Regions from separate parts of the Bradyrhizobium huanghuaihaiense genome, predicted to be linked through region 1. Evidence: predicted binding sites of a transcription regulator. Region 1 holds the regulator's gene; the other holds the start of a gene.
What was found. The regulator LexA, encoded in region 1, represses DNA repair genes until DNA is damaged. The targets are predictions, from matches to a motif close to TGTTCNNNNTGTGTTCNG.
Positions count from the first base shown of each region.

Region 2: a site for LexA is predicted at 5,177-5,194, ahead of ruvC (crossover junction endodeoxyribonuclease RuvC). Genes of this name have one in related genera too.

Region 1 is NZ_CP104172.1:4,461,772-4,469,644, forward strand. It holds gene N2603_RS21300 (GAF domain-containing protein) at 1-616, opposite strand, end outside; gene N2603_RS21305 (hypothetical protein) at 603-734, shown strand; gene N2603_RS21310 (hypothetical protein) at 839-1,270, opposite strand; gene N2603_RS21315 (hypothetical protein) at 1,468-1,671, opposite strand; gene lexA (transcriptional repressor LexA) at 1,857-2,558, opposite strand; gene N2603_RS21325 (molybdopterin molybdotransferase MoeA) at 2,735-3,946, opposite strand; gene N2603_RS21330 (hypothetical protein) at 4,177-4,371, opposite strand; gene N2603_RS21335 (HAD family hydrolase) at 4,527-5,159, opposite strand; gene N2603_RS21340 (alpha-hydroxy acid oxidase) at 5,168-6,301, opposite strand; gene N2603_RS21345 (S41 family peptidase) at 6,597-7,873, shown strand, end outside.
Region 2 is NZ_CP104172.1:1,849,781-1,857,653, reverse strand. It holds gene N2603_RS08755 (nuclear transport factor 2 family protein) at 1-359, opposite strand, end outside; gene ybgC (tol-pal system-associated acyl-CoA thioesterase) at 453-902, opposite strand; gene N2603_RS08745 (metallophosphoesterase) at 970-1,890, opposite strand; gene N2603_RS08740 (DUF6869 domain-containing protein) at 1,995-2,864, opposite strand; gene ruvB (Holliday junction branch migration DNA helicase RuvB) at 2,953-4,008, opposite strand; gene ruvA (Holliday junction branch migration protein RuvA) at 4,005-4,622, opposite strand; gene ruvC (crossover junction endodeoxyribonuclease RuvC) at 4,619-5,146, opposite strand; gene N2603_RS08720 (YebC/PmpR family DNA-binding transcriptional regulator) at 5,382-6,128, opposite strand; gene N2603_RS08715 (methyl-accepting chemotaxis protein) at 6,347-7,873, shown strand, end outside.

The DNA of each region.
Region 1 (7,873 bases):
TCAGCACCCAGGTCTGGTCGGTGCCGGTCCGGTAGGGAACGCCGACGCCGAGATTGATCCCGACCTCGGCGGCGTCTTCCCAGCGCAGAAAGCTCTTGGCGTTGTGCAGGTCCTTGATGATCAGCGGCAGGCCGGCTTTCCAGGTGCGTCCGGGCAGGCCGAAGCCGCGCGGAAACCTGGTGTGGCGCGAGTTGAACTCGAACATGTCGGCGGTGCCATAGTAACCGTCGACCAGGCCCATCTCGTGGGAGGTATCGGGGTCGTTGTGCCAGAGCTCGATCGCGCCGACATGCGCCTCGTCGTCGCCGCAGAACAGGACCATCACGGCTTGCAGGAATTCGCCTGAAAATACCGGCACCGCCACGCCGCAAGTCAGGCCCGCCGCGAGCGCCTGGTCGGTCCGCCTGAAATAGGAGTTGGCGAATTTGGTGAGGATGACGGGATGGCCGGAAGCCCAGGCCTTGCCGGGAAGGCCCTCATCCCGACCGAAGCGCAGCTCTTCACTTGCGGCCCTGAACGCGGACAGCCCTTCGCCGTAGAGGCCCCCGCCGAATTCCAGCCGCGTACGCGTCCGGTCGGGCACCCAGAGTTCAACGACGCGAATGAAGGTCTTCATCGAACGTGTCCGCCGCCTCAAGCCTTTTGGCAGCATCGGCCATTTGCCTGCGGAACGGACGTTCAAAATTCAGGCAGGGCAGCGCAAACTTCGTGCGACGGAGAAGAGCGGCGGCTGATCGGCGAAGGTATTTTCGAAGATGCAAACCACACCACGTCGCCGGCCACGGCCGGCGATGGCGATTTCAATCATGGCCCGACCCGCGAGCCGGGGCTGCTACGATCAGCCGATCGGCAGGCGTGTGATCGTCGGCCTGTCGGCCATGGTCTGCGGCTTGTGCTCGCGCTCGCCGAGTGGCTGGGTCACCGGCAATTGCAGCACGGTTGCGCGCTGGCCTTCGACGAGCTGAGTCACCAGCACGTATTTGCCGTCGGGAAATTCGATCGCATCGTGATGGCGATCCGGAATGTGCGGGTCGATCTTGCCGAACTTGCCGACGCGCGAGTTGATGGTGCGCGTCCAGATCCAGCGATTGTCGTAGCGGACGTTGTCGGCGAAGGCGAGCTCCGTTCCCGGCAGCAGGCATACCGCGACGGACATGTCGGCTTCGGAGGCGAAGCCGCGTGTCGAGGTGCCGCGGAAGGTTGTCGTGACGATCGTCTCACCGACTTCGGCAGGACGCGTCGCGACGGCGTGCAGGCTGTAGTCACACATCGGGGTGCTCCTCATTCGAAGATAGCGACCCGCGCCTCTTGTCGAGGCACAAGCCTCTATCAGAGTGGAAGCATACAACGGTCTGCTTGGTTGTGGGCAAATCTGCGGCTTGGGTCCGCACGCCGCCATCACAATATCTTTTTCAGATGCACGAGGAACAAAGCCCGCTTCCGTGCATTCTGCGAGCTTCTTCTTCGTCAGCGGCCAGCAGGTGCCGACCAGCCCGAATACGGCGAGGCCGGTTGCGACTGCTGTCCAACGGCGTCGCGTGCGTTGCGCAATTGCTCACGCGTCGTCGCTGGCGTCGTCTTGCGGACATGATGCGATCGTGCGGCGACGGCCGGTGACACTGACGTTGCGATCAGCGCCATCGCGACGGTGCTCAAGACGATCTTGCGCATGGTTGTCTCCTCGGTTTCTCAAAGGCCCGTAAAGCGATGCGTGCTTTGCGCGGCGTGCCGAGGATCTAGCGCGGGGGAGGTGGCCGGATAATCTGTGCAGAACCAGAAAGACTATCCAGCCGGAGCGGACAATGATCCGCTCCAATCGTTCAGGCGCGGTCGCCAACTGGCGCCGCGGGATGCACTTAGTACTTCCGGTACAGGCCGATCAGCTTGCCCTGAATCTTCACCCGGTTGGGCGGCAGGATGCGGACCTCATAGGCGGCGTTGGCGGGCTCGAGCGCGATCGATGCGCCGCGGCGGCGGAAGCGCTTCAGCGTTGCTTCCTCGTCGTCGATCAGCGCCACCACGATGTCACCGGTGTCGGCGCTCTCGTTGCGCTGGATCAGCGCCATGTCGCCGTCGAGGATGCCGGCTTCCACCATCGAATCGCCGCGCACTTCGAGCGCGTAGTGCTCGCCGGAGCCGAGCATGTCAGGCGGTACGCTGATAGTGTGGCTGCGGGTCTGCAGCGCCTCGATCGGCGTGCCGGCCGCGATACGGCCCATGACGGGCACGGCGACGGGACGCTCACCCTCGTCAGCCGGCGGGCTGGAGGTCGTGCGCACCTTGCCGAGATTGCCTTCGATGACGCTCGGCGTGAAGCCGCGGCGGTTGCCGGCAGCCGCCTGGAGCTCGGGCAGCTTGATGACCTCGATCGCGCGGGCGCGGTTGGGCAGGCGCCGGATGAAGCCGCGCTCCTCGAGCGCGGTGATCAGGCGATGGATACCCGATTTCGAGCGCAGATCGAGCGCGTCCTTCATCTCGTCGAAGGAAGGCGGCACGCCGCTTTCCTTCAGTCGCTCGCTGATGAACCGCAGGAGCTCGTATTGTTTGCGCGTTAACATCTCGACCAAAATCCCCCGGTTGATGTCGTTCGATTCCGAGACGCTCAGTTCAGCGATAAGCCGCTGCATGCTCGAAACAAATCATGAACGGACACTATATGTTCGATACATGTTCCGCAACTGCTTAATTTACCGTGAACGCGACAAAGTTCGCGGAACGCGTGTGGTGACAGCGTTCATACGGGCAGCAGCAGCACCTCGCATTGCGTGCCGGCTTCGGCCTCGGGCGCGAACGGCGCGCGTACGAGAAGTGCCTGTGCCGCAGCGAGATTCGCAAGCAGCGAGGAATCCTGGTGATTGACGGGCAGGGCGATCAGCGTGCCGTCGTCGCGTCGCTCCAGGCGCGTGCGTAGATAATCCTCGCGCTGGTCGTTGGCATTGAGGTCGCGGCCGAGCACGGCGCGCTCGCGGCGATGATGAATCACGGTGCGACCCGACAGTGCGCGAATCAACGGCACCATGAACAGGAAAGCGCAGACGTAGGATGACACGGGATTGCCGGGCAGGCCGATGACGCGCATCGCGTCGAACCGGCCGTGCATCATCGGCTTGCCCGGCCGCATCGCGATCTTCCAGAACGACATCGCGATCCCCTCGGCCTTGAGCGCCTGCTGGACCAGATCGTGGTCGCCGACCGAGGCGCCGCCGGACGTGATCAGGATGTCGGCGCCACTCTCGCGGGCCCGGCGGATCCCGGCGGTGGTGGCTTCCAGCGTGTCGGCGGCAACGCCGAGGTCGACGGTATCGGCGCCCTCCTGGCGGGCGAGCGCGTGCAGGGCGTAGCCGTTGGAATAGACGATCTGGCCGGGGCCGGGCGTCGCGCCCGGCATCACCAGCTCGTCGCCGGTGGCGAGGATCGCGACCTTCGGACGGCGTTGCACGGGTAGGTGCGGGTGATTCATCCCGGCCGCGAGTGCGAGGTCGCGCTCGGTGAGCCGGGCTCCCTTGCGCAGCAGCACCTCGCCCTCGGCAAAGTCGACCCCGGCGCGCCGGATGTGCCGTCCGGGAATCGCTGCTTCCTTGATCGTGATGCGCTTGCCATCAGCGACCGTATCCTCCTGGATCACGACCGTATCCGCGCCGGCGGGAACGACGCCGCCGGTGAAGATCCGGACCGCTTCGCCGGCGCCGACCAACCCGGCAAACGGCCGCCCGGCCGCGACCTCGCCGATCACCGTCAGTTGGGAATCGATCGTCGCCGCATCGGCCGCGCGCACGGCATAGCCGTCCATCGCCGACATCGCCTGCGGCGGCTGCGTGCGCCGCGCCGCGACGTCGCGCGCGAGCACGCGGTGGTAGGCCTGGTCGAGGGGGACCGTCTCCTCAGGCAGCGGCTCTGCGCCGGCAAGCACCGCGGCAAGCGCGTCAGATACCGGCATCAAGGCCACGGGTGAAAACTCCTGCTGAGCACGTTCGGCAAATCGGCGGCGAGAGTTCTAGCCGAGTGCGGCCGCAGAGGCAAAACAGTGGAGATGCAGGATGATTCAGCCTGCGTCGTTCGCTCTATCGCGAAAGATGGACGTCAAATCCGCCGCGGCATGATCCGGAAGGCGAGGCAGACCGGCACGAGGACGGCCATGGCAAGCACGAGAAGAACGAGCGCCACGGCCAGCATCGGTCAACTCCCTGCCGGCGCGTCCGGACTGACGTCCGGCGCTTTGGGGCCCTGATCCTTGTCGGGCAGCGGGTCGGCCTGGGATTTCAGGTCGGCGGCCTTGCTGATCAACTTGGCGGATAGGTCGGAGTCCGAGGTGGTTCTTGCGAACTCGAGCAGGAGAGAGGCTTGCTTGGTGAGGTAGGATTTGCCCAGCACGTCGATCGGTCCAATGTAGAAGTCCCAACGGACTCAAGAGTCCGGAAGGGCAGATTCCGTTCCCGGAACTTTGTACAAAAATGCACAAAGTGATTTGGTTCCTCATATTTGGCAAACGAGTTCCAGGGAACCGCACCTGCCGGGAGGCGGATCCGTCAAATCCCGAGCTGCTTCAGCGCATCGCCGACGTCACGGGGCGAGGTCACATGCACCGCGGTCAATCCGCGCGCCCGGGCCCCCTCGATGTTTTCCGCGAGGTCGTCGAAGAAGACGATGCGGCTCGCCGGCACGCCCATAGCGGCCACGACATGGTCGAAAGCCTCCGCGTCCGGTTTACGCAGGCCGATGCTGGACGACAGGTAGAGCTCGCGGAAATGGCCGAGCAGGCCGGCATATTCCTTCGAGAAATGGTCGACATGCGGCCGGTTGGTGTTCGAGAAGGCGTAGAGCGGCATCCGCCTCGCCGCACGCGGCAACAGTTCCGCGATGTCAGGCATCTCGCCGGCGAAGATCGCGTTCCAGCCCTCCAGGAACTGCGCGTCGGAAATCGCGATCCCGAGTGATGAGCGCAGCGAGGAGAAATAGTCCGCGTCGCTGATCTTGCCGACCTCGTGCAGCCGGTAGGCTTCGCTGTCGCGCACATAGCGCGCGACGATGGCTTCGGGCTTGCAGCCGGCGTGTCCCGCCCAGCAGGCGATCGCCCTGGAGAAATCGATGTCGAGCACCACGCGCCCGAGATCGAACAGAAGCGCGTCTGCGCTGCCGGGAGAGAGCGGGGGCACCTGCATCCTTTCACTCAGTATCGATAGGGATCGTGGTCGAACAGCGGGAACGCGCTGAACACGCTCGGCGCGTTGGTCGCGGTGGCCGGATGCAGGCAGGACCTGCCGACCTCGGCGAACGAGGTGGCGCCCAAGAGGCCGAGGCAGCGCAGCACCTCGTCTTCCAGCAGCTCCAGCATCCGGGCCACGCCGGCCTCGCCGGCCGCCGCCAGGGCCCAGCATTGCAGCCGGCCGATGCCGACGAGGTCGGCGCCTGCCGCAATCGCCTTGACGATGTCGGTGCCGCGGCAGAAGCCGCCATCGACCATGATCCTGGCGCGGCCTTTCACGGCGTCGACGATTTCAGGCAGCACATGCATGGCGCCGCGGCCGTGGTCGAGCTGGCGGCCGCCATGGTTGGAGACGTAAATCCACTCGACGCCGTGATCGAGCGCGATCTGCGCATCCTCGGCGGTGGCGATGCCCTTCAGGATCAGAGGGATCTTGAACTTGTCCTTGATCATCTTCACGGTCCGCCACTCCAGTCCCTTCTGGTAGTCGCCGCCGGTGGCGCGCAGGCGGCTTTCGCGAACGTAGCGCTTGGCGATGTCGCGTTCGCGACGGCTGTAATGGGCGGTGTCCACGGTCAGGCAGAAGGCGGCGTAGGCGTTCTTCTCGGCCCGGCTGACGACATCGGCGACGAAGGCGTCATCGCCGCGCACATAGAGCTGGTAGAGACGCAGCGCGTCGGGGGCAGCCTCGGCGGTTTTCTCCAGGCCGGGCTCGGACACCGAGCTCAGCATGTGCGCCGCACCGAAGGTGCCGGCAGCACGTGCGACGCTCGCGGCGCCATCCGGGTCAAAAATCTCCAGCGCGCCGACCGGGGCCAGCACCACCGGCAGGCGCATCTTGCGGCCGAACTGCTCGACGCTTCCGTCGACCTTGCGGACGTCGCGCAGCACGCGCGGGCGGAAGGCGATCTCGTCCAGCGCCATCCGATTGCGGCGCATCGTGGTCTCGGTCTCGGCGGCGCCGACGATATAGTCCCAGGCATTCTGGTTGAGGTTGGCGCGCGCCTTCCGGATGAATTCGTGCAGGTTCTGGAACGGCTCGTTGCTGGCGCCGAGTTCAACGTTCCGTTCCGGCCGGATGCGGGGCGCTTCGTTCATTGTTGTCCTCCCGAGAATTTGAAGCCTTGTGTCATCGCCTAACCCGTCCGCCTCTCCAAAACCATCCTAAAATCGCATAGCTGCGAAGCGCGGGCCGGCCGGCCGATTCCGCCGCTCGTGCGTGATGGTTTCGGAACGTTGCCAAAAGTTTAGGCCGGGACGAAGGGATTTTTGCAGGTGCCCCGCCGGCGTTGCGGGCCGGCCTTGAAGAAACCTGAATGGTATTGTGAGAACCGGGCTGGATCGCCATTTGCATGGCGGCTCCCGAGCCCCGAGCAAGAAGGCTAACTCATCCATGCGGAAATCCCTGCTGTTCCCCCTTGGCGCGCTCACCGGCGTGTGCCTGACCCTTCTGGTATCCGGTCCGCAGGGCGGACTATGGGCGGCGAGGGCGGCAGCGGGCGCGGACGATGCCTATTCCAAGCTCAACCTGTTCGGCGAAGTGTTCGAGCGGGTGAAGGCGAGCTATGTCGAGAAGCCGGACAATTCCAAGCTGATCGAAGGCGCGATCACCGGCATGGTGACCTCGCTCGATCCGCATTCACGCTACATGAACGACAAGGCCTGGACCGAGATGCAGGAGACCACCTCCGGCGAGTTCGGCGGGCTCGGCATCGAGGTCACGATGGAGGACGGCCTCGTCAAGGTCGTCTCGCCGATCGACGACACGCCGGCTTCGAAGGCCGGTATCATGTCAGGCGACCTCATCAGCAAGATCGACGGCGACGCCGTGCAGGGCATGACGCTCGAGCAGGCCGTCAACAAGATGAAGGGCCCGGTCGACACCAAGACCAAGCTCACCATCGTGCGCAAGGGCGCGGACGCCCCGCTCGACGTGGCGATCACGCGCGAGATCATCCATGTGCGCCCCGTCCGCTTCCATGTCGAGAACGGCGATATCGGTTATATCCGCGTCACCTCGTTCAACGAGCAGACCACCGACGGCCTGAAGAAGGCGATCGCCTCGATCTCCAAGCAGGTGCCGCAGGAGAAGCTGGTTGGCTACGTGATGGACCTCCGCAACAATCCGGGCGGATTGCTCGACCAGGCCGTGTCGGTGTCGAGCGCCTTCCTGCAGCGCGGCGAGGTCGTCTCGACGCGCGGCCGCAATCCGGAAGAGACCCAGCGCTTTACCGCGCATGGCGGCGACCTCACCAAGGGCAAGCCGCTCGTGATCCTGGTCAATGGCGGCTCGGCTTCGGCCTCGGAGATCGTGGCCGGTGCGCTGCATGACCACAAGCGTGCCACCATCATCGGCACGCGCTCGTTCGGCAAGGGCTCGGTGCAGACCATCATCCCGCTCGGCTCCGGCAACGGCGCGCTGGCGCTGACCACGGCGCGCTACTACACGCCGTCAGGCCGCTCGATCCAGGCCCAGGGCATCGCGCCCGACATCGAGATCCTCCAGGATGTGCCGCCCGAGCTGAAGGGCCGGATGGACACCATGGCGGAGTCCCAGATGCGCGGCCATCTGCAAGCCGCCGACGGCACCGAGCAGACCGGATCGCAATCCTACGTCCCGCCGGAAGAGAAGGACGACAAGGCCCTGCACGCGGCCTATGACTTCCTCCA
Region 2 (7,873 bases), 2.6 Mb from region 1:
TCGCGGCGTTTCATCAGGCCGTGCTCGTCGAACTCCCACTGCTCGTTGCCGTAGGAGCGGTACCACTGGCCGTTTGCATCGTGCCATTCGTACTGGAAGCGCACGGCGATACGGTTGCCGTCGAAGGCCCAGAGGTCCTTGATCAGGCGGTAGTCCTGTTCCTTCTCCCATTTGCGGGTGAGGAACGCGACGATGGCTTCGCGGCCCTGAAACACTTCGGAGCGGTTACGCCAGCGGCTGTCCTCGGTATAGGCGAGCGAGACTTTCACCGGATCGCGAGAATTCCAGGCGTCCTCGGCCATGCGGGCCTTCTGCGCGGCGGTCTCTCGGGTAAAGGGCGGAAGCGGCGGGCGCGACATGGTGGCCTCATCGGTTGGCGGGAGCGGCAATCTACGCCGGCATGCCGCGGAGTCGAGAGGCCATCACCTATCGGCCGATCACTTATCGGGCGATCAGGAAATCAAATCAGCCTTCATCAAGGTGCGGATCGATTTCGGGATCGGCTGGGCGCGGCCGTCGCTGATGAAGGCGACGCGCACCTCGGCCTTCACCAGCACGTCCTCGCCGCGCCGCACCTCCTGCGCCAGCATGATGGAGGCGCCCTTCACCGCGATCGGCCAGGTCACGACGTCGAGCACGTCGTCCATCCGCGCGGGCTTGAGGAAATCGAGATGCATCGAGCGCACGACGAAGGCAAAGCCGGCGCCTTCCGTCTCCACCTGCTCGAACAGCGCCTGCTGCTCGGCGCCCATCAGCCTGAGATGATTGGTCCGGCCGCGCTCCATGTAGCGCAGATAATTGGCGTGATAGACGATCCCGGAAAAATCCGTGTCCTCGTAGTAGACGCGGACCTGCATGTGGTGGCGGCCGTCGCGGATCTCGCCGTCGAGATGGGCAGTCACGTCGCGAGCCTCTTCGCTTGTCGCTGTCGCTCCGTTTTGCGCAAAAATCGCGGTCCGCGCAAGCGGGTCAGGATACTACCGGCGCGGCCCGCCCCAACGTAACCTCGACGATCTCCGGCGGCACGCCGAAACGGACCGGCATGATGCTGCAACCGAGACCGCCGGAGATGATGACGTCGCATTTCAGCCTGACGTGACCATAGGCAAGCCGGATGCCTTGCTGCTTCGGAACGGCCGGCGACCAGCCGAGCAGGCGGACCTGGCCGCCATGGGTATGACCGGACAGTTGCAGCGCGACGCGCGCAGGCACGCGCGGCGCGATGTTGGGCTCGTGTGCAAGCAGGACGACGGGCGCGTCGTCGGTGACCTTGGCGAGCGTTGCCGTGAGATCGTCGGCGCCGAAGCGCCCCGTGCTGCGGAAACGCCGCGCCGGCAGGAAGGCGAGCTGATCGCCGAGACCGGCGAGCCAGAACGGGCGGCCGTCCTTGCTGAGGCGCACGGCATCGTTCTCGTAGACGGGAATACCGGCCGCCTCCAGCGCGCGGTGAGCAACCGTCGGCCCGTGCCCGACCTGCTGCACGGCCTTATCGACCCAATAGTCGTGATTGCCCATGACGGCGTGGACGCCGAGCGGCGCCTTCAGGCCCGCCAGCACCCTCGCCCATTCGCTCGACGGAATGAAGCGCGTGACCTGGTGAAGGCCGGCGACATAGTCGCCGAGCAGCACGATGAGGTCGGGGTTGAGCGCGTTGGTGCGATCGACGATGCCCTCGATCCGCTCCAGCGACATCCAGGGATCGCAGGCATGGATGTCGGCGATCGCGGCAATCTTCAGCGGAAAATCCGCCGGCCATTGCCGCGGGATCGGATGGTAGCGGGTGACGCGGAGCCGCAGCACCGGCTCGATCCCGACGCCGTAGGCAGCGGTCGAGACGCCGAGGGCTGACAAGGCCCCGATGGACCGGATGAAACGACGCCGTGTGATCATGGAAGCCCGATGGTGATGCAGCTTCTTGATGCGGTCCGATTGGAGCGGAATTGGGGTGCGCTCGTGCAGGCCGTCTGCATTTGCGTGCAGAGGCCTGCACAAACCTACCAGCGGCTCTCGCCGACCAGCGCATCCAGCCGTGACTTCAGCTCGTCGGACGCCCGGTAATACCAGACACCGCCGAGCAGGTCACGAAAACGTTGGTTGATCCGCGCCTCGTGCTCGATGCGGTCGATCGTGCCGACACTGATCACGTCTTCGAGGGGACCAGCGGCCAGCAGGGCCAGCAGCACCGGATTGGACTCGATCTTCACGATCTCGAGGATCAGGTCGATCATCCCGTCGGGATCTTCCTCGCGCAGGTCGCGCTCGAAATCCATGATGGTGAACAGATTGTCGTCCTGGTCGCGATCGGACCTCGAATATTGCTCGACCCAGGCGTGGGCGAGCTCGGAGACCGACATGCTGGCGCAATCGAGCGGCTCGCGCGGCGTGCGCTGCGCCAGATGGTCGGCCTGCCAGGCCTCGCTGTCGGCGATGCGCGCGATGCGGGGCGTCAAGGGTTCGTCAGGGCCACCATGCACGCCGCCGAGCAGCCAGCGCAGCCGGTCATTGTGCGCGGCCTCGCGCTCGATCCGCGCGATCACCTCCGGGCCGTGCGCATAGAGCAGCGCCAGCAGGAATTTGTCGTTAAGCTGCATCACCGTCGGCTTGTCGGCCTCCGTCTTCAGCACCCCCAACACCAGATCGAGCGCAGCCTGCGGCAGGCGGTGCGGCAAATGGTCGAAATAGAGTTTGATGGCCCAGATGCTGCCGGCCTGGTCGCGCCGGCTGACGCGCTGGAGCGCGCACCACATCGACGCCAGCTCACCCAGCGGCAGGGAATCGAGGAATGCCTCGGTCTGGTCGGGCGTGCGCAGCTGCGGTGCCGCCGCGACGGTCTCGAGCAATCCGCTATCGTCCGCTGGCGCCATTCCTTCCCAATCCAATCCTCGGCGGCGATCACGCCGCGCGTTCGGATTAGTGATCGAATGAAACCCGCGGGTTCATCGGCTGCGGCGATCAGTCGTCGCTCTCGTCGGTGCCGAACAGGCCGAACTGTGCCGCATCGCGATTGGGCTCGGCGAGGCCGAGATGGCGGAAGGCATGCGAGGTGAGCAGGCGGCCGCGCGGGGTGCGCTGGAGATAGCCGCACTGGATCAGATAGGGCTCGATGATGTCCTCGATCGCATCGCGCGGCTCGGAGAGCGCGGCGGCCATGGTCTCGACACCGACCGGACCGCCACCATAGTTGAGCGCGATGGTCGAGAGATAGCGGCGGTCCATGGCATCGAGGCCCGCGGCGTCGACCTCGAGCGCGCTCAATGCATGGTCGGCGATCTTGCGGTCGATCGTATCGGCATTCGCCGCCGACGCAAAATCGCGGACACGACGGAGCAGGCGGCCGGCGATGCGCGGCGTGCCGCGGGCGCGGCGCGCGATCTCGTTGGCGCCGTCCGCGCTCATGCCGACATTGAGCACGCGCGCGCCGCGGCTGACGATGCTCTCGAGCTCCTCGATGGTGTAGAAATTGAGCCGAACCGGAATGCCGAAGCGGTCACGCAGGGGATTGGTGAGGAGCCCTGCGCGCGTGGTGGCGCCGACGAGGGTGAATTTCGACAGCTCGATCTTCACCGAACGCGCCGCCGGACCCTCGCCGATGATGAGGTCGAGCTGAAAGTCCTCCATCGCGGGATAGAGCACCTCTTCGACCGCGGGGCTCAGGCGATGGATCTCGTCGATGAAGAGCACGTCGCGCTCTTCGAGATTGGTGAGCAGGGCGGCGAGATCGCCGGCCTTGGCGATCACCGGGCCCGAGGTGGCACGAAAGCCGACGCCGAGTTCTTTCGCCACGATCTGCGCCAGCGTGGTCTTGCCGAGGCCGGGAGGACCGACGAACAGCACGTGATCCAGCGCCTCGCCGCGCTTTCGCGCCGCCTCGATGAAGATCGAAAGGTTCTTGCGCGCCTGCTGCTGGCCGACGAAATCGGACAGCGATTGCGGACGCAGCGCGGTGTCGCCGACATCGTCGCTGCGGCGCTCGGGCGAGACCATGCGGGAGGCTTTGGGATCGCTCACTTCGCCAATTCCTTCAAGCCGAGGCGAATGAGCTGCGCCGTCTCGGCGCCTTCACCCGCGCTGCGCGAGGCCGAGGCAATCGCGGCGGCGGCCTGCGGCTGGCCGTAGCCGAGATTAACCAGCGCGGAGATCGCATCCGCCACCGGCCGCGGCGCGCGCTGGTCGTCGACGGCGCCGGCGAGATGCACGACGGCGGGATCCACACTGGCAAAGGCCGGCGCCTTGTCCTTCAGCTCGGTGACGATGCGCTCGGCGACCTTGGGGCCGACACCGGGCGAACGCGACACCGCCGCCTTGTCGCGCAGCGCGATGGCATTGGCGAGATCGGAAGGCTGTAGCGTGCCGAGCACCGCGAGCGCGACCTTGGCGCCGACGCCCTGCACGGTCTGCAGCAGGCGAAACCATTCGCGCTCCTGGTCGGTGCGGAAGCCGAACAGTTTGATTTGATCCTCGCGGACGTAAGTCTCGATCGACAGCACGGCGGCTTCGCCGGGCGAAGGCAGATGCTGCAGCGTGCGCGACGAGCAGTGCACCTGATAGCCGACGCCGCCGACGTCGAGGATGACGAAGTCCTCGCCGTAGGTGTCGATCAGGCCCTTGAGCTTGCCGATCATAACCCCGCCACCTTCAGCCTGAGCGCCGTGCTCTGGCGGTGATGGGCGTGGGTGATGGCGATGGCGAGCGCGTCGGCAGCATCAGCGGACGGCGGCTCGGCTTTCGGCAGCAATATCTTGAGCATCATCGCAATCTGTTGCTTGTCGGCGTGGCCGGCGCCGACCACCGTCTTCTTGACCTGGTTCGGCGCATATTCGGCGACACTGATGCCGAACATTGCGGGCGCCAGCATGGCGACGCCGCGGGCCTGGCCGAGCTTGAGCGTCGCAACGCCGTCCTTGTTCACAAAGGTCTGCTCGACCGCGGCTTCCATCGGCTTGTGGCTGGACAGGACGGACGCGAGCCCTTCATGGATCGCGAGCAGCCGGCTCGACAGCGGCAGATCATCCGGCGGTTCCACCGAGCCGCAGGCGACATAGATCAGCCGATTGCCCTCGGCCTCGATCACGCCCCAGCCGGTGCGGCGCAGGCCGGGGTCGATGCCGATGATGCGTACGGGGCCACGAATCGGGAGCGCAGTCATGGGCCAGTGATAGCGGCTGGCCGCGGCGGGGGAAACAGAAACAGAACGGAAGTAACAGGGGAAAGGCGGTCTCGTGCCCCGGGCGCGACGCAGCGCAAAGCGGTGCGGCGCTGAACCGGGGCCCATATTGCCGCCGGCATATGAGGCATCATGGGTCCCAGCTCTGCGCAGCAGCGTACCGGACGATGCTTCGCATCGCCGGGGACGCTGCAGCGCGTCCGGGACACGAGCTGCCCTACCCGCCCATCTTCGCAACAAGCGCGTCCGACACCTCGAAATTGGCGTAGACGTTCTGGACGTCGTCGTGCTCGTTGAGCAGGTCCATCAGTTTCAAGAGCTTCTCGCCGGTCTCGTCGTCGACCGCGACCGTGTTCTGCGGCTTCCAGATCAGCGCGGCCTTGCGCGGCTCGCCGAACTTGGCTTCGAGCGCCTTGGCGACGTCGCGATAGCCTTCGGTCGAGGCATAGATCTCGTGGCCGCCTTCGCCGGAGACGACGTCGTCGGCGCCGGCCTCGATCGCGGCATCGAGCACCGCATCGTCATCGGCGACGCTGCGGTCGTATTCGATGATGCCGGTGCGGTCGAACATGAAGGAGACCGAGCCGGTTTCGCCGAGATTGCCGCCGGACTTGGTGAAGAAGGAGCGGATGTCGGAGGCGGCGCGGTTGCGGTTGTCGGTCAGCGCCTCGACGATGACGGCGACGCCGCCGGGGCCATAGCCCTCGTAGCGGATTTCGTCATAGTTCTCGCCGTCGCTGCCGAGCGCCTTCTTGATGGCGCGCTCGATATTGTCCTTCGGCATGTTCTCCTGGCGCGCGGCGATCACGGCGGCGCGCAGGCGCGGGTTCATGGCGGGGTCGGGGGTCCCCAGCTTGGCGGCGACGGTGATTTCCCGCGCCAGCTTGCCGAACAGTTTCGACTTCTGCGCATCCTGCCGCCCCTTGCGGTGCATGATGTTCTTGAATTGGGAATGTCCGGCCATGCGTGGTCTCTTGTGGGATAGTCAGCCAAAGGTGAGCGTGGGAAGCGCGGCCTTATAGGCCGCCAACCCACCGGAATCAAAGGGCCCTGAGGCTTCAAGGTAGCACTGCAGAGATAGCCACCCCAACGGTCCGTGCCCAGATGTCGGGCATTGTTAACCCTGATTTCATTCCGGCCTGCGAAAATAGCGTCCGCCCGCCCGCCGACAAGAGAGACCTCATGGCATTCGGACTGTTTCGGAAGCGTCCGCCGGATACGGCTGCGCCGGCGGCCACCCCGCAGGCTGTGCAGCCGGCGACCATTTCCGAGCCGGTCCCGGCCAATGAGGGCGATTCGGCCAGGGAAATCCTGGAACTGCTGGAACTCGAGCTCGGGGCCATGATCCGCCAGCTCGAGCGCGCCGCCAATTCGGTGGCCGGCGGCGCCGAGGCGACCGCTGAGACGCTTGCCGCCATTCGCGACCGCACCGATGCCCTGACCGGCCGCACCAACGCCGCCCAATCGACCGCATCCACCTTCGCCCATGCGGCCGACAAGTTCACCCAGTCCGCGCAAGGCATCGGGGCGCAGGTGCGCGCGGCCGGCAAGCTCGCCGACGAGGCCAGTGCTGCGGCACAGGAAGCGCGCGCCAATGTCGACCGCTTGCGCGAGTCCTCCGCCGCGATCGGCAACGTCGTCAATCTGATCGCGCAGATCGCGCGGCAGACGACGCTGCTCGCGCTCAACTCGACCATCGAGGCCGCACGCGCCGGCGCCGCCGGCAAGGGATTTGCGGTCGTCGCCACCGAGGTCAAGGCGCTCGCGGTGCAGACGCAAGGCGCGACCGAAGAGATCACAAAAAAGATCGACGCGCTGCAGCGCGATGCCGCGGGCTCGGCCGATGCCGTGCACCGCATCTCGCAGGCGATCGAGGCGATCCGCCCGGTGTTCGAGACCGTCAACGGCGCGGTGGCCGAGCAGAACGCCACCACGAGCGAAGTCTCCGGCAATGCCGCGAACGCCTCGGAGTTCATCATCTCGGTCGGCGAGAGCGCGGCCGAGATCGACGCCGCGACCAAGGCGGCGGAAACCCATGGCGAGAGCGTCGCCAGCGCCGGCAGGGCCGTCACCACCTTCGCCCGGAAGCTGAAGTCGCGCTGCGCCGTGCTGCTGCGCCAGAGCGAGCACGACGACCGCCGCAAGACCGAGCGGCTGCCCTGCCACCTCAAGTTCGAGAGCGCGCGCGGCGTGATGCCGGTCTATGAAATCGCGATGGACGGCGTCCTGATCGGCGGCGCGGACGCCGGCCGGCTGGCGCCGCAGGCGATCATCGAAGGCAGCCTCGAACAGGTCGGCGCCTGCCGCCTGCGCGTGACGGAGCAATCCAAGGCCGGTGCCCGCGCGCAGTTCGTCAGCCCCAATGCCGAGCTCTGCGAGAAGATCGAGGACAAGCTCTGGTCGATCCACGAGGAGAACACCGAGTTCGTCACCCGCGCGATGGAGGCAGGCAACGCGCTGACCCAAATCTTCGAACAGGCGGTTGCTCGCGGCGAGATCAAGGTCGACGACCTCTTCGACACCGACTATGTCGAGATCGCCGGCACCAATCCGCAGCAATACCGCACCCGCTATCTGGACTGGGCCGACCGTGCGCTGCCGCCGTTCCAGGAAGCCTTTCTCGCCAAGGACCCGCGCATGGCGTTCTGCGCCATGGTCGACCGCAACGGCTTTTTGCCGGTGCACAACAAGATCTATTCGCACCCGCAG